4 regions of the Cryobacterium sp. TMB1-7 genome follow, and region 1 is predicted to be linked to each of the others. Evidence: predicted binding sites of a transcription regulator. Region 1 holds the regulator's gene; each other region holds the start of a gene.
What was found. Region 1 encodes LexA, which represses DNA repair genes until DNA is damaged. Its sites were predicted from a motif close to TCGAACANNTGTTCGA; they were not measured.
Positions count from the first base shown of each region.

Region 2: a site for LexA is predicted at 1,876-1,891, ahead of E3O60_RS03635 (Rv2578c family radical SAM protein). Genes of this name have one in related genera too.
Region 3: a site for LexA is predicted at 1,670-1,685, ahead of E3O60_RS14460 (HNH endonuclease signature motif containing protein). Genes of this name have one in related genera too.
Region 4: a site for LexA is predicted at 2,117-2,132, ahead of E3O60_RS11540 (HNH endonuclease signature motif containing protein). Genes of this name have one in related genera too.

Region 1 covers NZ_SOFZ01000007.1:31,834-35,644, forward strand. The annotation lists gene E3O60_RS01300 (histidinol-phosphate transaminase) at 1-938, opposite strand, end outside; gene E3O60_RS01305 (LysM peptidoglycan-binding domain-containing protein) at 1,032-1,394, opposite strand; gene lexA (transcriptional repressor LexA) at 1,788-2,411, shown strand; gene metE (5-methyltetrahydropteroyltriglutamate--homocysteine S-methyltransferase) at 2,499-3,811, opposite strand, start outside.
Region 2 covers NZ_SOFZ01000010.1:43,801-47,611, reverse strand. The annotation lists gene E3O60_RS03645 (glycoside hydrolase family 6 protein) at 1-102, opposite strand, end outside; gene E3O60_RS03640 (malate:quinone oxidoreductase) at 193-1,668, shown strand; gene E3O60_RS03635 (Rv2578c family radical SAM protein) at 1,900-2,976, shown strand; gene E3O60_RS03630 (sensor histidine kinase) at 3,060-3,811, shown strand, end outside.
Region 3 covers NZ_SOFZ01000029.1:291,701-295,511, forward strand. The annotation lists gene E3O60_RS14450 (ABC transporter ATP-binding protein) at 1-21, shown strand, start outside; gene E3O60_RS14455 (hypothetical protein) at 184-651, opposite strand; gene E3O60_RS14460 (HNH endonuclease signature motif containing protein) at 1,846-3,384, shown strand; gene E3O60_RS14465 (S26 family signal peptidase) at 3,420-3,811, opposite strand, start outside.
Region 4 covers NZ_SOFZ01000025.1:63,507-67,317, forward strand. The annotation lists guanidine-III (ykkC-III) riboswitch at 1-37, shown strand, start outside; gene E3O60_RS11535 (multidrug efflux SMR transporter) at 47-370, shown strand; gene E3O60_RS11540 (HNH endonuclease signature motif containing protein) at 444-2,096, opposite strand; gene panD (aspartate 1-decarboxylase) at 2,226-2,639, opposite strand; gene E3O60_RS11550 (excinuclease ABC subunit UvrA) at 2,727-3,811, shown strand, end outside.

The sequences.
Region 1 (3,811 bases):
GGGTCGGAGACTCCGCCGAATAACACGAAATTGCTTCCGCTGCGCAGTGGGCTGAAGCCGAGGTTCGTCAGTTCGGTCACCAGGCGATCGCGTTGCACCCGGATGTCGTCCACCATGGCGAGCATCTCACCCGTGTGGGCGAGCGCGGCCACGGCCGCCGCCTGGGTGAGGGCGGACAGGTGGTAGGGCAGCCGGACCAGGCGTAGCGCATCCGTGACAGCCGGGTCGGCGGCCAGGTAGCCCAGCCGCACGCCGGCGAAAGCGAAGGCCTTGCTCATGGTCCGGGACACGAGCAGGCGCTCCCGGCCGGGCAGCAGGGTGAGGGCGCTGTCGGTGCCGTCCGGTGCGAACTCGGCGTAGGCCTCGTCGACGACAACGATGCCGGGGGTGGCGTCGTAGACGGCCGCGATGGTCTCCAGCGACAACGGGGTGCCGGTCGGGTTGTTCGGTGAGCAGAGGAAGACGATGTCGGGCGAGGTTTCCTCCACCCAGCGGGCGGCGGTCTCCGGCGAAAGTTCGTAGTCGGCGTCGCGGCCGCCGGGGATCCAGCGGGTATCGGTGCCGGAGGCGAGGATCGAGTACATCGAGTAGGTCGGCGCGTAGCCGAGCAGAGACCGGCCCGGCCCGCCGAAGGCCTGCAGAACCTGCTGCAGAACCTCGTTGGAACCGTTGGCGGCCCAGATGTTGTCGCGGGTGAGACCGTGACCGAGGTAGCCCGCGAGGGCGTCCCGCAGCGGGCTGAATTCCCGGTCGGGGTACCGGTTGACGGTGAGGATCGCCTCGGCCAGGGCCTCCGCGATGTCGGCGGCGACCGCGGGCGGGATCGGGTGGGTGTTCTCGTTGACGTTCAACGCCACCGGCACGTGCAGCTGGGGTGCTCCGTAAGGGGTTTGTCCGCGGAGGTTGGCACGCAGGGGCAGGTCGTCGAGGCTGGTCACCCGAACAAGCTTAGTTGCGCCCGCGGCCGACCCCTCGTATCCGAGGCGGGGCGGGGCGAGCGGCTCCGGGCTGAGCGGCTCGGGCTGAGCGGCTCAGTAGTCCGCGGGAAGGGCGAGGCGCTGGCCGGGCTGCACGGCCTCGGAGGACAGCTGGTTGAGGTTGACGATGTCGATGATCACGTCGCGCGGGTCTTGTCCGGGGGCGACAGACTCGGCCAGCTGCCAGAGCGACTGGCCGGCCTCAATGGTGACGTAGTCGAACGCGGCCGCGCCGATACCCGCGCTGCCCTCTGCCGCGGCCATGCCGCCGTTGACGGCGATGCCGATGACGCCGAGTACCAGGGGCACTGCGGCGAGGGCCGTGAAAACGGCCCGCCCGCGGCGGGTCAGCCGCAGGTGTGTGGTGGGCGGGGTGGCCGGGCTGTGGTTGTCCGGTGCTGCAAATGCTGCGCTCATGTCAAACCTCCTGGTAACGCATCGGGCCCTCGGCCGGGAGGGCCAGATGCGAATCTATGTTCCGAATATATCTTCGAGTGTTCGAACAATCAACCCTGTTTCCGGATATTATGGAGACAGATTCCGCAACACACTCGAATGCATGTCTACGAACCGCTGCTCTGTGGCTACAGTTTCGATCGGGTAGCTGCACTCAAACAGACACCACCGACATTGCTGCCCGAGCCCGAGAAGTATGAGCCCGACGAGCACCAGCCCGGCGAGCACGAGCCCCACCAGCACCAGCCCGAACCGACTAACCAGAGGAGCGTCAACGTGGCACAACAGAGCACACCTCGGGACAAGGGCGGCACGCGACGCCGCAAGAGCCTGAGCGACAAACAGCGCGCGGTGATGGACGTCATCCAGCGTTCGGTTCGCGACCGCGGTTACCCGCCGAGCATGCGCGAGATCGGCGACGCCGTTGGTCTGTCCTCGTTGTCGAGCGTGACCCACCAGCTGCACCAGCTCGAGCTGAGCGGGTACCTGCGGCGCGACCCGCACCGGCCGCGCGCACTCGAGGTGCTCATCGAGCTGCCTCAGTCCTCAGAGGAGGTCACGCCAGGCGCCGCCGATGACTACCAGTCCGGCATCCAGGTGGGTGATGCGGCGATGGTGCCGCTCGTCGGCCGCATCGCCGCCGGTATCCCGATCATGGCCGACCAGCAGATCGACGAGATCTTCCCGCTCCCCCGCCAACTGGTGGGCAAGGGCGAGCTGTTCATGCTCAAGGTCGTCGGTGATTCGATGATCGACGCCGCCATCTGCGATGGCGACTGGGTGGTCATCCGCCAGCAGAAGACCGCGGAGAACGGCGAGATCGTCGCCGCCATGCTCGACGGCGAAGCCACGGTGAAGGTGCTGCGACAGCGCGACGGCCACACCTGGCTGCTCCCCCGCAACACCAACTTCGAGCCGATCCTGGGTGACTTCGCCGAGGTCCTCGGCAAGGTCGTCGCGGTGTTGCGTTCGGTCTAGATCCGCAACGCTCCAGGCACACAACAGGCCCGACCCCGCGAGGGGTCGGGCCTTCGTGTTGTGCCGGCGTAGTCAGGGCGGGCCAGGTCAGACCAGCGTCGCCCGAACTGCGCGGGTGGCATCGACGATGTTGCGCAGGGACTCCACGGTCTCCGCATACCCGCGGGTCTTCAGTCCGCAGTCCGGGTTCACCCAGACCTGGCGAGCGGGGATCGATTGCAGGGCCCGCTCGAGAAGTTCGGTGATCTCGGCCACACCGGGCACCCGCGGCGAGTGGATGTCGTAGACGCCCGGGCCGATGCCGTGGTCGAAGCCACTGGTCTGCAGGTCGGCGACGACCTCCATCTTCGACCGAGCGGCCTCGATGCTGGTCACGTCGGCGTCCAGGTTGCGGATCGCGTCGATGACGACCCCGAACTCCGAGTAGCAGAGGTGGGTGTGGATCTGGGTCTGGTCGGCGACCCCCGCGGTAGCGAGCCTGAACGACCCGACCGACCAATCCAGGTAGTCGGCGTGGTCCTTCTTCTTCAGGGGCAGCAACTCGCGCAGCGCGGGCTCGTCGACCTGCACCACCCGGATACCGGCCGCCTCGAGATCACCGATCTCGTCGCGCAGCGCGAGCGCCACTTGCCGTGCGGTCTCCCCCAACGGCTGATCGTCGCGCACGAACGACCAGGCCAGGATGGTGACCGGTCCGGTGAGCATCCCCTTGACCGGCTTCTCGGTAAGGGTCTGGGTGTAGCTGGACCACTCCACGGTGATGGGCGCCGGACGCCGGACGTCGCCCCACAGGATCGACGGACGGGTGCACCGGCTGCCGTAGGACTGCACCCAGCCGTTCTCGGTGACGGTGAAGCCATCGAGGTTCTCGGCGAAGTACTGCACCATGTCGTTGCGCTCGGGTTCACCGTGCACGAGAACGTCGAGGCCGAGGTCTTCCTGCAGCTGCACGACCCGGCCGATCTCGGCGCGCATGAGCTCCTGGTAGTCGGCGGATGCGAGTTCACCCGAGACCAGGCGGGCGCGGGCGCGGCGGATATCACTCGTCTGCGGGAACGAGCCGATGGTCGTGGTCGGTAGCGGGGGCAGGTCGAGCACGGCATCCTGAGCGGCCAGGCGGGCCTCGTAGTCGCCGCGGCTGAAGTCGGCCGGGGTGAGGGTGTCGAGGCGGGCGCGCACGGCGCCGTCACGCACGCCGGGCGAGACCCGGCGCGCCTCCAGCGACGCGGTGGCCGCGTCGAGATCTGCCTGCACGGCAGCCTGCCCCTCGGAGAGGCCGCGAGCGAGGGTGGCGACCTGACCGATCTTCTGGTCGGCGAACGCCAGCCAACCGGTAAGGTCGGCGCCGAGCTTGGTCTCGTCGGTGACGTCGTGCGGCAGGTGCAGCAGCGAGGTGGAGC
Region 2 (3,811 bases), on a different contig from region 1:
GGTGACCGCGAAGCTGCCGATGAACAGGCCGAGCGCCACGATGGGCGCAGCGAGGGTGATGATGCCCAGGGAAAGGCCGAGACGACTACCGGTCGAGTCCATTTTGCAACCTTATCGCCCGCATCCGGCGTTCGCAGCCGGGGGCTGCTGCGCCCCGGCGGAGCGGCCCGCGCGGCGGGTTAGAGTTAGAGCGTGAATTCAGAAAAGGTCGATGTCGCCCTGATTGGCGGGGGAATCATGAGCGCCACCCTGGCCACCCTGCTCGCCGAACTGCAGCCGGACTGGAACATCCAGGTCTACGAGCGCCTCGGTGAGCTCGCGCAGGAGAGCTCCAACCCGTGGAACAACGCCGGGACCGGCCACGCCGCGCTCTGCGAACTCAACTACATGCCTCAGGCTGCCGACGGCACCGTCACGGCCGAGAAGGCCGTCGCCATCAACGAGCAGTTCCAGATCAGCCGCCAACTCTGGTCGCACCTGGTGGAGACCGGGGTGCTGCCCGAGCCGGAGAAGTTCATCAACTCCACCCCGCACATGACCTTCGTGCACGGCACCGCCAACGTGGACTACCTGCGCAAGCGCATGGCCGTGCTCGCCGACCAGCCGCTGTTCGCCGGGATGGAATACAGCGAGGACCCCGCCGTCATCGAAAAGTGGACCCCGCTGCTGACCAAGAAGCGCGCCGCCAAGCAGAAGATCGCGGCGACCCGCATCGAGGCCGGCACCGACGTGGACTTCGGCGCCCTCACCCGCTACCTGTTCGCCTCGCTCAAGAAGCGCGGCACCGACGTGCACCTCAACCAGCAGGTCACCGCGCTCAAGCAGCAGGACGACGGCTCCTGGAAGCTCAAACTGCTCAGCCTGGTGGGTCGTTACACGAACACCGTCGAGGCCCGCTTTGTCTTTGTCGGTGCCGGCGGCGGCGCCCTCGCGCTGCTGCAGAAGAGCGGCATCCCCGAAATCAAGGGCTTCGGCGGCTTCCCGATCAGCGGTCAGTTCCTGCGCACCAATAACCCCGCCATCGTCAAACAGCACCAGGCCAAGGTCTACGGCAAGGCCGCCGTGGGCGCGCCGCCGATGTCGGTGCCGCACCTCGACACCCGGGTAGTGGATGGCGAGACCTCGCTGCTCTTCGGCCCATTTGCCGGGTTCAGCCCCAAGTTCCTCAAGACCAGCACCTGGTTCGACCTGCCCTTCTCCGTGCGCGCGCACAACCTCGTGCCGATGCTCGCCGTGGCCAAGAACAACTTCGGCCTGATGAAGTACCTGGTCGGCGAGGTCTTTGCCTCCCGCACGGCCAAGCTCAACGCACTGCGCGAGTTCATGCCCACGGCCAAGGCCGAGGACTGGGAGCTGATCACCGCCGGCCAGCGGGTGCAGGTCATGAAGAAGGACGCCAAGGCCGGCGGCATCCTGCAGTTCGGCACCGAGGTCATCACCTCCGCCGACGGCAGCATCGCCGGGCTCCTCGGCGCTTCGCCCGGAGCCTCCACCGCCGCGCCGATCATGGTCGACCTCCTCAAGCGCTGCTTCCCGAGCGAGTACTCCCGCTGGGAGCCGCAGCTGCGCGAGATGGTCCCGAGCCTGGGCACCAAACTCTCCGACGATCCCGCCGCGGCCGCCGCCTCCCTGGCCGCCACCGCCAAGACCCTGCACCTCACCGCGTAGGCGCGGCCGGCCAGCCTGCGCTGCGCCTGCGCCTGCGCCTGCGTCCCGCATCCGCTGCCCGACCGCGAGCTATGCGGGTCAGGCGCCGCTGTGCGGGTGGCGTGCCCCCCGCATAACGGCGCCTACCCCGCATAACGTCAAGACCGGCGGATGCGGCGCCCCGCCGGTTGAGCCACCCCGCATGACACCCACCACCTTGCATCCCACTCGAACATGTGTTCGACTGGATGCATGCGCTGGAGTGGACAGGAACTAACGACCGAGCAGGCCGGCCCGCTGCCCGGCCTGGCCCGGCTGAACAACCTGGTGCGCAGCGTCCGCACCCCCGAGTTCGACGGGATCACCTTCCACGAGGTGCTCGCCAAGTCCGCCCTCAACCGGGTGCCCGGCCAGAGTGCGATGCCCTTCGGCTGGACCATCAACCCGTACCGCGGCTGCTCTCATGCGTGCACCTATTGCTTCGCCCGCCCCACCCACAACTACCTCGACCTCGACGCGGGCAAGGACTTCGACAACGAGATCATCGTGAAGGTCAACGTGGCCGAGGTGCTCAGTAAGGAACTCGCCAAACCCACTTGGGGCAAGCATCCGGTGGCGCTGGGCACCAACACTGACCCGTACCAGCGGGCCGAGGGCCGCTACCGGCTGATGCCCGGCATCATCGCCGCGCTCGCCGACTCCGGCACCCCCTTCTCGATCCTCACCAAGGGCACCCTGTTACGCCGGGACCTCGACCTGCTTCACGAGGCCAGCCAACAGGTGCCGGTGGACCTCGCCATGTCCATCGCCATCTACGACGACGCCCTGCAGCAGGCCGTCGAGCCGGGCACCCCGAGCACCAAGGCGCGCCTAGCCACGGTCAGCGCAATCCGCGACAAGGGCATGGACTGCTCGGTTTTCCTGATGCCGATCCTGCCGTTCCTCACCGACACCAAGGCGCACCTCGACGAGGCCATGCGCCAGGCCAAGGCCGCCGGCGCCACCGGGGTGCTCTACAGCGCCCTCTACCTCAAGCCCGGGGTCAAGGAGTGGTACTTCCAGTGGCTCGAGCAGGATCATCCCGAGCTCATGCCCCAGTATCGCGAGCTTTACAAACGCGGGACCTACGCGCCCAAGGAGTACCGCCAGTGGTTGGCCGAGCGCATCCAGCCGCTGATCCGCGCGCACGGCCTGCAGCGACGCCGGGAGGACCCGGCGACCGGCGGCATCCTCTCCAAGGCGCTGACCGCGCCCAGCAACCCCAACTCCCCGCCGCCGTCCCTCATCGCCGCCGAACTCCCGCCCGAATTCTCACCCACTCTGTTTTGACCCTCACCGAGCACACACCACCGTCGAACCGGCTGCCCGCCAACCCCCGCACACCTGAGATAATCAGACGCGGAGAGGGCGCAATGTCACTTGGGTTACCCGACCACCTGGTCAAGGCCACGCTCAGCCGTGCCCTCGCCCGGGCGTCGCACTGGTTCGGCCTGGTCTGCCTGGCCGGCGCCCTATTCTCGGTCCTGGCGCTGAGCGTGTTCCCGGTCACCGAGCGGCTGCAGATCACCGTCGCCGCGATCCTCGGCATGGGCGCCCTGCTGGCGGTCCTCGCCCGCTGGCGCACGGTGCCGCTGACCATCGCCTACCTGCTGGTCGGTGCCCTGTGCACCTACCTGTTCACCAGCGCGGTGCTGGGCATGCCCGGCGTCTTCCCGTCCTCGGACATGTTTCTGATCTCGCTGCCCAAGATGGCCCTGATCATGGTCGGCGGCGCCGGCACCGGCGCGCTCGTCGGCGTGCTGTGGAGCACCCTGGGCTTCCTCCTCGCCGAGGCCGCCGCCACCCTTGCCATCTCGCAGACCCCCGTGCCCGACCGCCCCGACGTGTTCACCGTCGTCACCTATCTGTTCTTGGTCGGCGTGATGCTGCTCGACGGCCTCGCCCGCCGCACCGGACGCGCCGCCCAGCCCGCCATCCACCGCGCCGTGCAAGACGACGAGTCCCGCATCCTGCGCCACGACTTCGACGTGCGCGCCATCGCCCTCATGCACGACACCACCCTCAACCAGCTGGTGTCGGTGGCCCGCGCCAAACCCGGCCCGCTCAGCCGCGGCCTCGAGGCCGGCCTCCGCGAAACCCTGCAGACCCTCGCCGAGCGAGACTG
Region 3 (3,811 bases), on a different contig from region 1:
GCCGTCCCGCGTCTGGCCTAGTACCAGCGAAAACGAATTCTCGCATCCCGTAAAATTTTGGTGGATTAGTTTCCCACCGTCTCGGCAGTTCGGGCTGCGACTGAACACTGTCTAGTTTGCTGCCTCAGGTGACGAAGCGCCCCCTCGCATCAGTTTGGGGGCGCTTCGCCGAATTAGGTTACGTTAGGACCAAGCGAAACCCGCGCGGGTGTCACCTTGACGGTAGATCGCGGTGAGTGCAAAAACCTTCTTCGCGACCAAGTTCAAAACTGCTGCGGCCTTCGCTCTATTACCTTTTTGCGCATAGTCCCGAAATTGAGCGGCAGCCTGCTGCACTCCTGCTGATCCAGCTGGCACGGTCCCGGCAAGTAACTCGAGAGTGTTATTCGCCTGTCGGATGGCTTCTTCCCTGTTTGCCTGTGGGGTACTTCCTGTCGCGATCCTATTCGCATAGGATTGCAAGTCTGAAGCCATGTTATCGAGTGCGCTGACGTTGGGCTGGATTGCCGCGCTCGCTGATTGCGGCAGGCCGAGACCTAGGGCCAGGGCCAGCGCCGCGACCAAGGCCACAATCAAGACGGGAATCCGTCTGGCTGAAGTGTCAGTGGGTGATGATTGTGAACTGCCTAATGCCAAAGCTCCGTTTACCATGATGTTCCTCTTTCATTTGATGAGTCGATCACTACCGGCTAAGTTGCGGGCGAAATTTCCCCCCCTGCATTCACCGTTGGGGTGAGCCTAGTGGGTCAATAAATCTACGAAGGCTAGTGAAGGCGATCGTCGTGGTCCGGTCCGTCTGCCGTTATGCCAACCGACAGCGGATGCCAACCACGAGCCGTGACCATCAGTTGGGTGACAAGGGCGCTCCCCATCCGCGTAGAAGGTTATTCTTCAGCGTGTTGTTGCGATCGGCAGCGCCAGAGGCGCGTCCTCTCGCGAAGTTTTGGTCGCGTTGCCCTCACCGAAACGGGCGCAAGAACCTTGTTCTGACGCTCGCCGTGCTCCAGTCTGCTCGACTGTAAACTTACATTCGCGACCGCTCCGCGGTGTTTCGGCAGACCCCAGGCCGACCATTGGACGACGAGAGTCTCACCAGCCGCAGGAAGGCCTCCAAGCTCGGCTTCCCATCCTCGTCAACCAGAGCACCTCAGTTCTATGATCAATGAGGCACCCGCCTCGTCGGTCAGTTCACGTTGGTTCGGGCGGCTTTACCCTTGGCGCAGTCAGCGGGGCTAAACGCGTGTGAGCGCTCAGCAACACCGGCATTCCCGCCCGAGGAGGTGCTACACGCCTTCGAACAGATCGCCATCCCAGCAGCATCGACGCTACGTCCACCGCTTAGGGAGCATCTTGAAGGTTTGTGCACGCCACCACCCGATCGGCTTGGAGTCGCGACCCGTTTTGACGCAAAAGGACCGGGTCTTCTCAAAACTGGACAAGAGCAGTCGAGCATCACCACCAAACAGCGTTCCACCTGTGATTTTGACTGGGAAGTCAGGGCAGCAAGGCTGCGGGACCTAGCTGTACTGAGCCGACAGGTTGGTGACATTCGGGGTTAAAAAGGGGAGAACCTCCGGTTCTTGGGGAGATGTCAAAGTCGCCACGAGCACGGAGGTTCTCATGCCCCACGCTAATACCCGTTTGACCCTTCATGGAAGGTCGTTGCTGATCGAACGGGTGATCGTCGCTCTTGGCGATTTCGAGGGTGGCGGGACATGTTAGCGAGCGAAGGGACCGTCGATGCGTCCGGGTCCGCGGCTCCTCCACAGGCGGCCGGTTTGAGTGCCTTTCCCCACCCGGTTCTGAAGGGGCTGGAGTGTCGGTGGTCGGTGCAATTATCGGGGTATGAGCAGCCCAGCAGAGCGGTTCCCGACCGACCCGGAGGACCCGGGTCACGACGCCCGCGACAGCGCGGGCGGACCCAATCCCAGCCCGAATCCCAACTCTGAAGCAGCCCCCGATGCCGGCGCAGCGGCGCACGCCCGCCGGCGCCGCCGCACCCTGCAGGAACAGGCCCAAGCCACCCTCGCGCGGAAGGTAGCCACGGCCAGGAAGGCCCACCGCAGCATCGCGAAGGCGACCGCCAAGCGGGCTCGCGCGCTGGCGGACCTGCAGCGGTGGAGTTCCGACCCGGCCACCGCGAAACTGCTCAACCCCGACTACGCCGCCGAGTCGGTGCGCGGGCCGGTCCTCGCCGACGCCGACGCCAGCCCGCGGAAGATCCCGGCGTGGGAGGACCAGGAGATCGCCCGCCGCACGATCACGACCGAGGTCGCCTGCTCGCTGCGCCTGGCCGATCGCACGGCGGAGAACCTGATCGGTGAATCCTCCTTGTTCGCCGGCCCGATGAAAGCCACCCTCACCGCGATGAGCTCCGGCGACATCAGCTACCGGCACGGGCAGGTGCTGATGGACCAGCTCAGCTTGCTCCCGCTCGAGGAGGCCGCCGAGTTCGAAGCGAGGTTACTGCCGGAAGCGAAAGACCTCACGGTCGGCAAGCTCGCGGTGAAGGCGAGGCGGATGCGGGAACGCGCGCACCCGGAGACCCTCAGCACACGGGCCACCGCGGCGGTTGCCGAGCGCGGGGTGTGGTGGGAGGGCCGGGCCGATGGCATGGGCACTCTGACCTGGTACGGGACCGCGGTGCAGACTCAGGCCGCACTCGACAGGTTGACCAGCATCGCCGAGAGCACCCAGGCCTTAGAACGACACGACGCGTCGATTCCCGAGATGGACCGGCGCACGATCGGTCAGATCTGCGCCGACGCCATGGCCGACCTGGTCCTGGACGGCGTCACCGCCGCCGGCACCGGCGGCGGCATCCGAGGCAGCGTGATGGTCACCGTCCCGGTCTTCACCCTGATGGGAAAAAGCGAAGCACCCGGTTTCCTGGAAGGGTACGGGCCGATCCCGGCCGACGTGGCCAGAGAGATCGCGGCCGGAGCGCCCAGCTTCACCCGGCTGCTGGTGCACCCGGAAACCGGGGCGGTGCTCTCAGTCGGTAAGGAGCAGTACCGGGTCCCGGCCGATACACGCCGGTGGTTGGGGTTACGGGACGGCACCTGCCGTTTCCCGGGCTGCACCCGGCCCGCATCCCGCAGCGATATCGACCACACCATCGCCCGAGAACACGGCGGACCTACCGACTTCGACAACCTGGCCCACCTCTGCCGCGCCCACCGCCGGCCCAAACACCAAACACTATGGGCCGTGGTGCAAGAACCCGGCGGGGTGCTGCGCTGGACCTCCCCGGCCGGGGAAACCCACCGCACCTACCCCGAAACCACCCTCGGGCCACCACCCACCCTGGCCCCCACACCCAAACCACCAGCGACACCGGCACGGCCGCGGACAAGCGACCTGCCCGACGATCCGCCGTTCTGATCGGGCGGGTTCGGGCGAACTCCGCTATTCCACGACTACGGAGCGATCGTGAAACCGGGGCTGACCCCCGCCGCGAGGGTCCCCGACGTCGCGGTGAGCGTGTAGCTCCCCGCCCGATTCACCCGGCAACCGGCGAACGTCGCCACACCGGACACCGCGGCACGAGGGTTACTGGTACACGTGAGAGTGGCGCCTGCCGGGGTCGTCAGCCTGACAGTGACCGAGGCCGAACTCGCAACGACGTTGCCGCTCGCATCCTGGATGGCCACGCTCGGCTGGGTGCCCCAGACCTGGTTCACCGACCCACCCGACCCAGCCGCAACGAAGACCAGCTTGCTCGCGGCACCGGGCGTGACCGTGAATGCGGGACTCACGGTCGTCAGGGTGCCGGCGGTTGCGGTGAGTGTGTATGTACCGGCCTTGTCGA
Region 4 (3,811 bases), on a different contig from region 1:
ACGGATCAGTACCCGGCACGCGACAAGACTGGCCATAGGAGTTCTCATGTCGTGGACCATTTTGATCGTGTCCGGTGTTCTCGAAGCCGTCTGGGCGACGGCCCTCGGCAAGTCCGTCGGCTTCACCAAGCTCTGGCCCACCGTGATCTTCGGTGCCGGCCTGGTTTTGAGCATGGCCGGCCTCGCGTTCGCGATGCGCACCATCCCGATCGGCACCGCTTACGCCGTCTGGGTGGGGATCGGCGCGGCGCTGACCGTGCTCTACGCGATGATCTTCGGCGGCGAACCGGCGTCGCTCATCAAAATCCTGCTCATCCTGGGCCTCGTCGGCTGCGTCATCGGCCTGAAGCTCGTCGACGGCGGCCACTAGCCCTCCCGCCTCCGGCTCGCGACGTCTCTCACGATCGGCGGATGCTGCCGTCACCGTGATCGTCGCTGCCATATCAGTGCCTGTCGGCCCGGTCCGGGTGTAGGCCTTCCGGAGCGATGGGGCTCTTACGGTTCAGCCTGATGAGCGACTGCCCGGGATCAACAATGGCCGGGGGCCGCAGCCAATAGACGCCCCGGTTCTCGAAGATTTGCCAGCCCTGGGCGTGGAGCAGCCGGTGGTGTGGGGGGCAGAGCAGGATGCCGACGCGGATGTCTGTGGCGCCGTGATCGCGGACCCATTCCTCGAGATGATGCGCCTCGGTTCGCGAGGGTGGCCTGTCGCAGTCGCCCCATCGGCAGCCGCCATCGCGGGCAGCCAGGGCGATGCGTTGCGCTGCGGTGAAGATGCGTTCTTCGCGGCCGAGGTTGAGGGGTTGGCCGTCGTCGTCGAAGGTGATCTCGACGGTGCCACTGGTGCAGATGATCCTGTCGACGCTCTGCTGGCACACGGGTGCGGGATTACCCTCGATGAAGCCGTGGCCGCTGCCGTCGGGAATCGCAACGAGAACCTCGGCGGGGTCGACTGCCGGCGCGAGTTCGCCTGCTGGTGCGGGTGAGGGAGTCGCTGCTTCGGCCTCCCCGTCCCCGGCTGGCACCGGGGTGGGCGCCGGGGTGGGCGCGGGAGTGAGGATCCGAACCGCCGGGCTGCGACCGCCGAGCATTCGGTGCGGGTTGACGGTGCTACCGGCCCTGAGGAGCTCGACGAAGGTGTCGGCGGTTAACTGGTCGGTGCTGCGCGGGTCATCCTGTATCGCCTTGGCCCAGGCGGCCCGGTCCGGGTCGACGAATCTCACGCCGCCGCGGCGGGGACCGGCGGCACTGTCGCAGACGGAGAGAATGAACGCGCCCTGCTCAGGCGGGAATTGGCCGTTGAGGTGGACCTGGCCGGAGTCACCGGTCCAGATCCGCAGGTACCGGTCGTCCCATGCCTTCTGTTCGCGTTTCGCGATGCCGGCCTCATCGAGGGTGTCCCGCATCCTGCGGGAGCGTTTGAGGAGGTCGTCTACGGTGGTTGTCTTCGCTTCTGTGAGGAGCTTCTGCACCGCATCACCGAGGACTTCGGCGGTGATGACGACGTCGATCGTGCCCAGGCCCGCGCGGATCGCGTGCGCCGCGGCGACCGAGAGGGTTCCGGCAGCCACGGCATCGGAAATGGCGCTGTACCAGGGCAGCGGGACAGGCTCAGCGCCGGGAACGGCGGCCACATCACCGCCGTCGACGTCGTCGCGGCCGTCCTGTTGCCCCCGGTCGTTGGCCTCGGCGTCCCGCACCGCCTGGGCCGTCTCTGTCTCGCTGAGCATCGTGCCCACGTCAACGAGTTTGCGGGCGTCGGCCCGGGTAGAGCCGGTGAGGGTCTGGATCAGGTCCGCCGGCGACAGAAACCCCTGCCGTGCTGCCAGGCCCTGCTGGCCCAGCTCCCGGCGGGAACGGTGCGCGAGGGTCTTCGCCAGCCATACCGATCGGGTCTCCACCAAGCCACGCAACTTGGCCAGGTCTCTCTGGCCGGCGATCAGCTCCGCGTCGGAGAGCGCGTCGTAGTCGGCGCTGCACGCCCCGAGGTGCTCCACCGCTTCTAGCGCGGCGATCAACGACCCCGGCAGCGGAGCCGTCGGCGCCGTGCCATCCGGCGCGGAACCGGGTTCGGAGACAGCTACGATGGTGACCATGCGATGAGAATAGCTCAATATCGAACGTTTGTGTGGTGGAACCCACGGCTGTGGAGAACTTTTTCACACGTTCTCAGCCATCCGATCCGGGTGCCATGATTCTCCTCGGCGCCCGACAGGCAGCGAAGCTCAGAGAGCGTGGGGCGGGCGCTCCAGGTCGTCATCGCCGTCGGCAGCGGCCGGGTCGGTGCCGACCGAGATGATCGCGTTCTGCGCATCCACGTGCACGACGGTGGGCTGGTAGACCCTGGCCTTCTTCGTGCCCATCTGGGCGTAGGAGATGATGATGACCAGGTCGCCCTCGTGCGCCATCCGTGCTGCCGCGCCATTGACGCCGATCACACCGCTGCCGCGCTCCCCGGCGATCAGGTAGGTCTCGAAGCGGGCGCCGTTGTTGACGTTCACGATGCTCACCAGCTCGCCGGGCAGCAGGTCGGCCGCGTCGAGCAGGTCGAGGTCGACGGTCAGCGACCCCACGTAGTGCAGGGCGGAGTGCGTCACGGTGGCACGGTGGATCTTGGACTTGAACATGGTGCGGCGCATCGGAAAGAGCCTTTCGGGGATCAACTTCTCCACGATACGCGTGCCGAGCAGGGTCGAGTGTCAGGGGGCCGAACTAGAGTCGATCGAATGCCTCACTCTCCCTTGACTTCTTCGGCACCCATTTCTCCGCCCCTTCCGGCGGACCTCGCCGCCCACCCAGGCGCTGACGGCTTCGTGCGTGTGCGTGGTGCCAGAGAGAACAACCTGCAAGACGTCAACGTCGACATCCCCCGCGACGCCATCGTCGCCTTCACCGGAGTCTCCGGCTCGGGCAAGTCGTCCCTGGTGTTCGGCACCATCTTTGCCGAGGCCCAGCGCCGGTTCTTCGAGTCCGTCGCGCCGTACGCACGCCGCCTGATCCAGCAGGGTCACACCCCGCACGTTGACCTCATCACCGGGCTGCCGCCGGCCGTGGCCCTCCAGCAGCGCCGCGGCTCGCCCAGCTCCCGCTCCAGCGTGGGCACCGTCACCACCCTGTCCAACTCGATGCGGATGCTCTACTCCCGCGCCGGCACCTACCCTGCCGGGTCGGACCTGCGCTTGGACTCCGACGCCTTCTCGCCCAACACGGCCACCGGCGCCTGCCCGGAGTGCCACGGCCTGGGCATCTCGCACACCGTCACCGAACCCCTCCTGGTGCCCGACGCGAGCCTGAGCATCCGCGACGGTGCCATCGCAGCCTGGCCCGGCGCGTGGCAGGGCAAGAACCTGCGCGACATCACCGGGGTGCTGGGCCACGACATCGACGTGCCGTGGTCACAGCTCAGCCGCGAGTCGCGCGATTGGCTCCTCTATACCGAGGAGCAGCCCGTCGTGGAGGTCACCCCGCAGCGAGACAGGGTGGCCAAGCCGTACAAGGGCCGGTTCTGGAGCGCGAAGAGCTACGTGATGCACACGCTGGCCGATTCGAAGAGCGCCCAGATGCGCCAGCGGGTGCTCGCGTTCGTGGAGACCGGCCCGTGCCGACTCTGCGGCGGCAGCGGCCTGCGCGCCGAGGCCCTCGAGGTTCATTTTGCCGGCCGGCCGATCAACGAACTCAACGCCCTCACCCTCAGCGACCTCGCCGAGGTGCTGCGGCCCACCGCCGAGCTCACCGGGGCCACCGGGTCGCACCGCTCCGCGCAGTCCGGCGAGGTCACCGAGGTGGCCGTCACCGTGGCCGGCGACCTGGT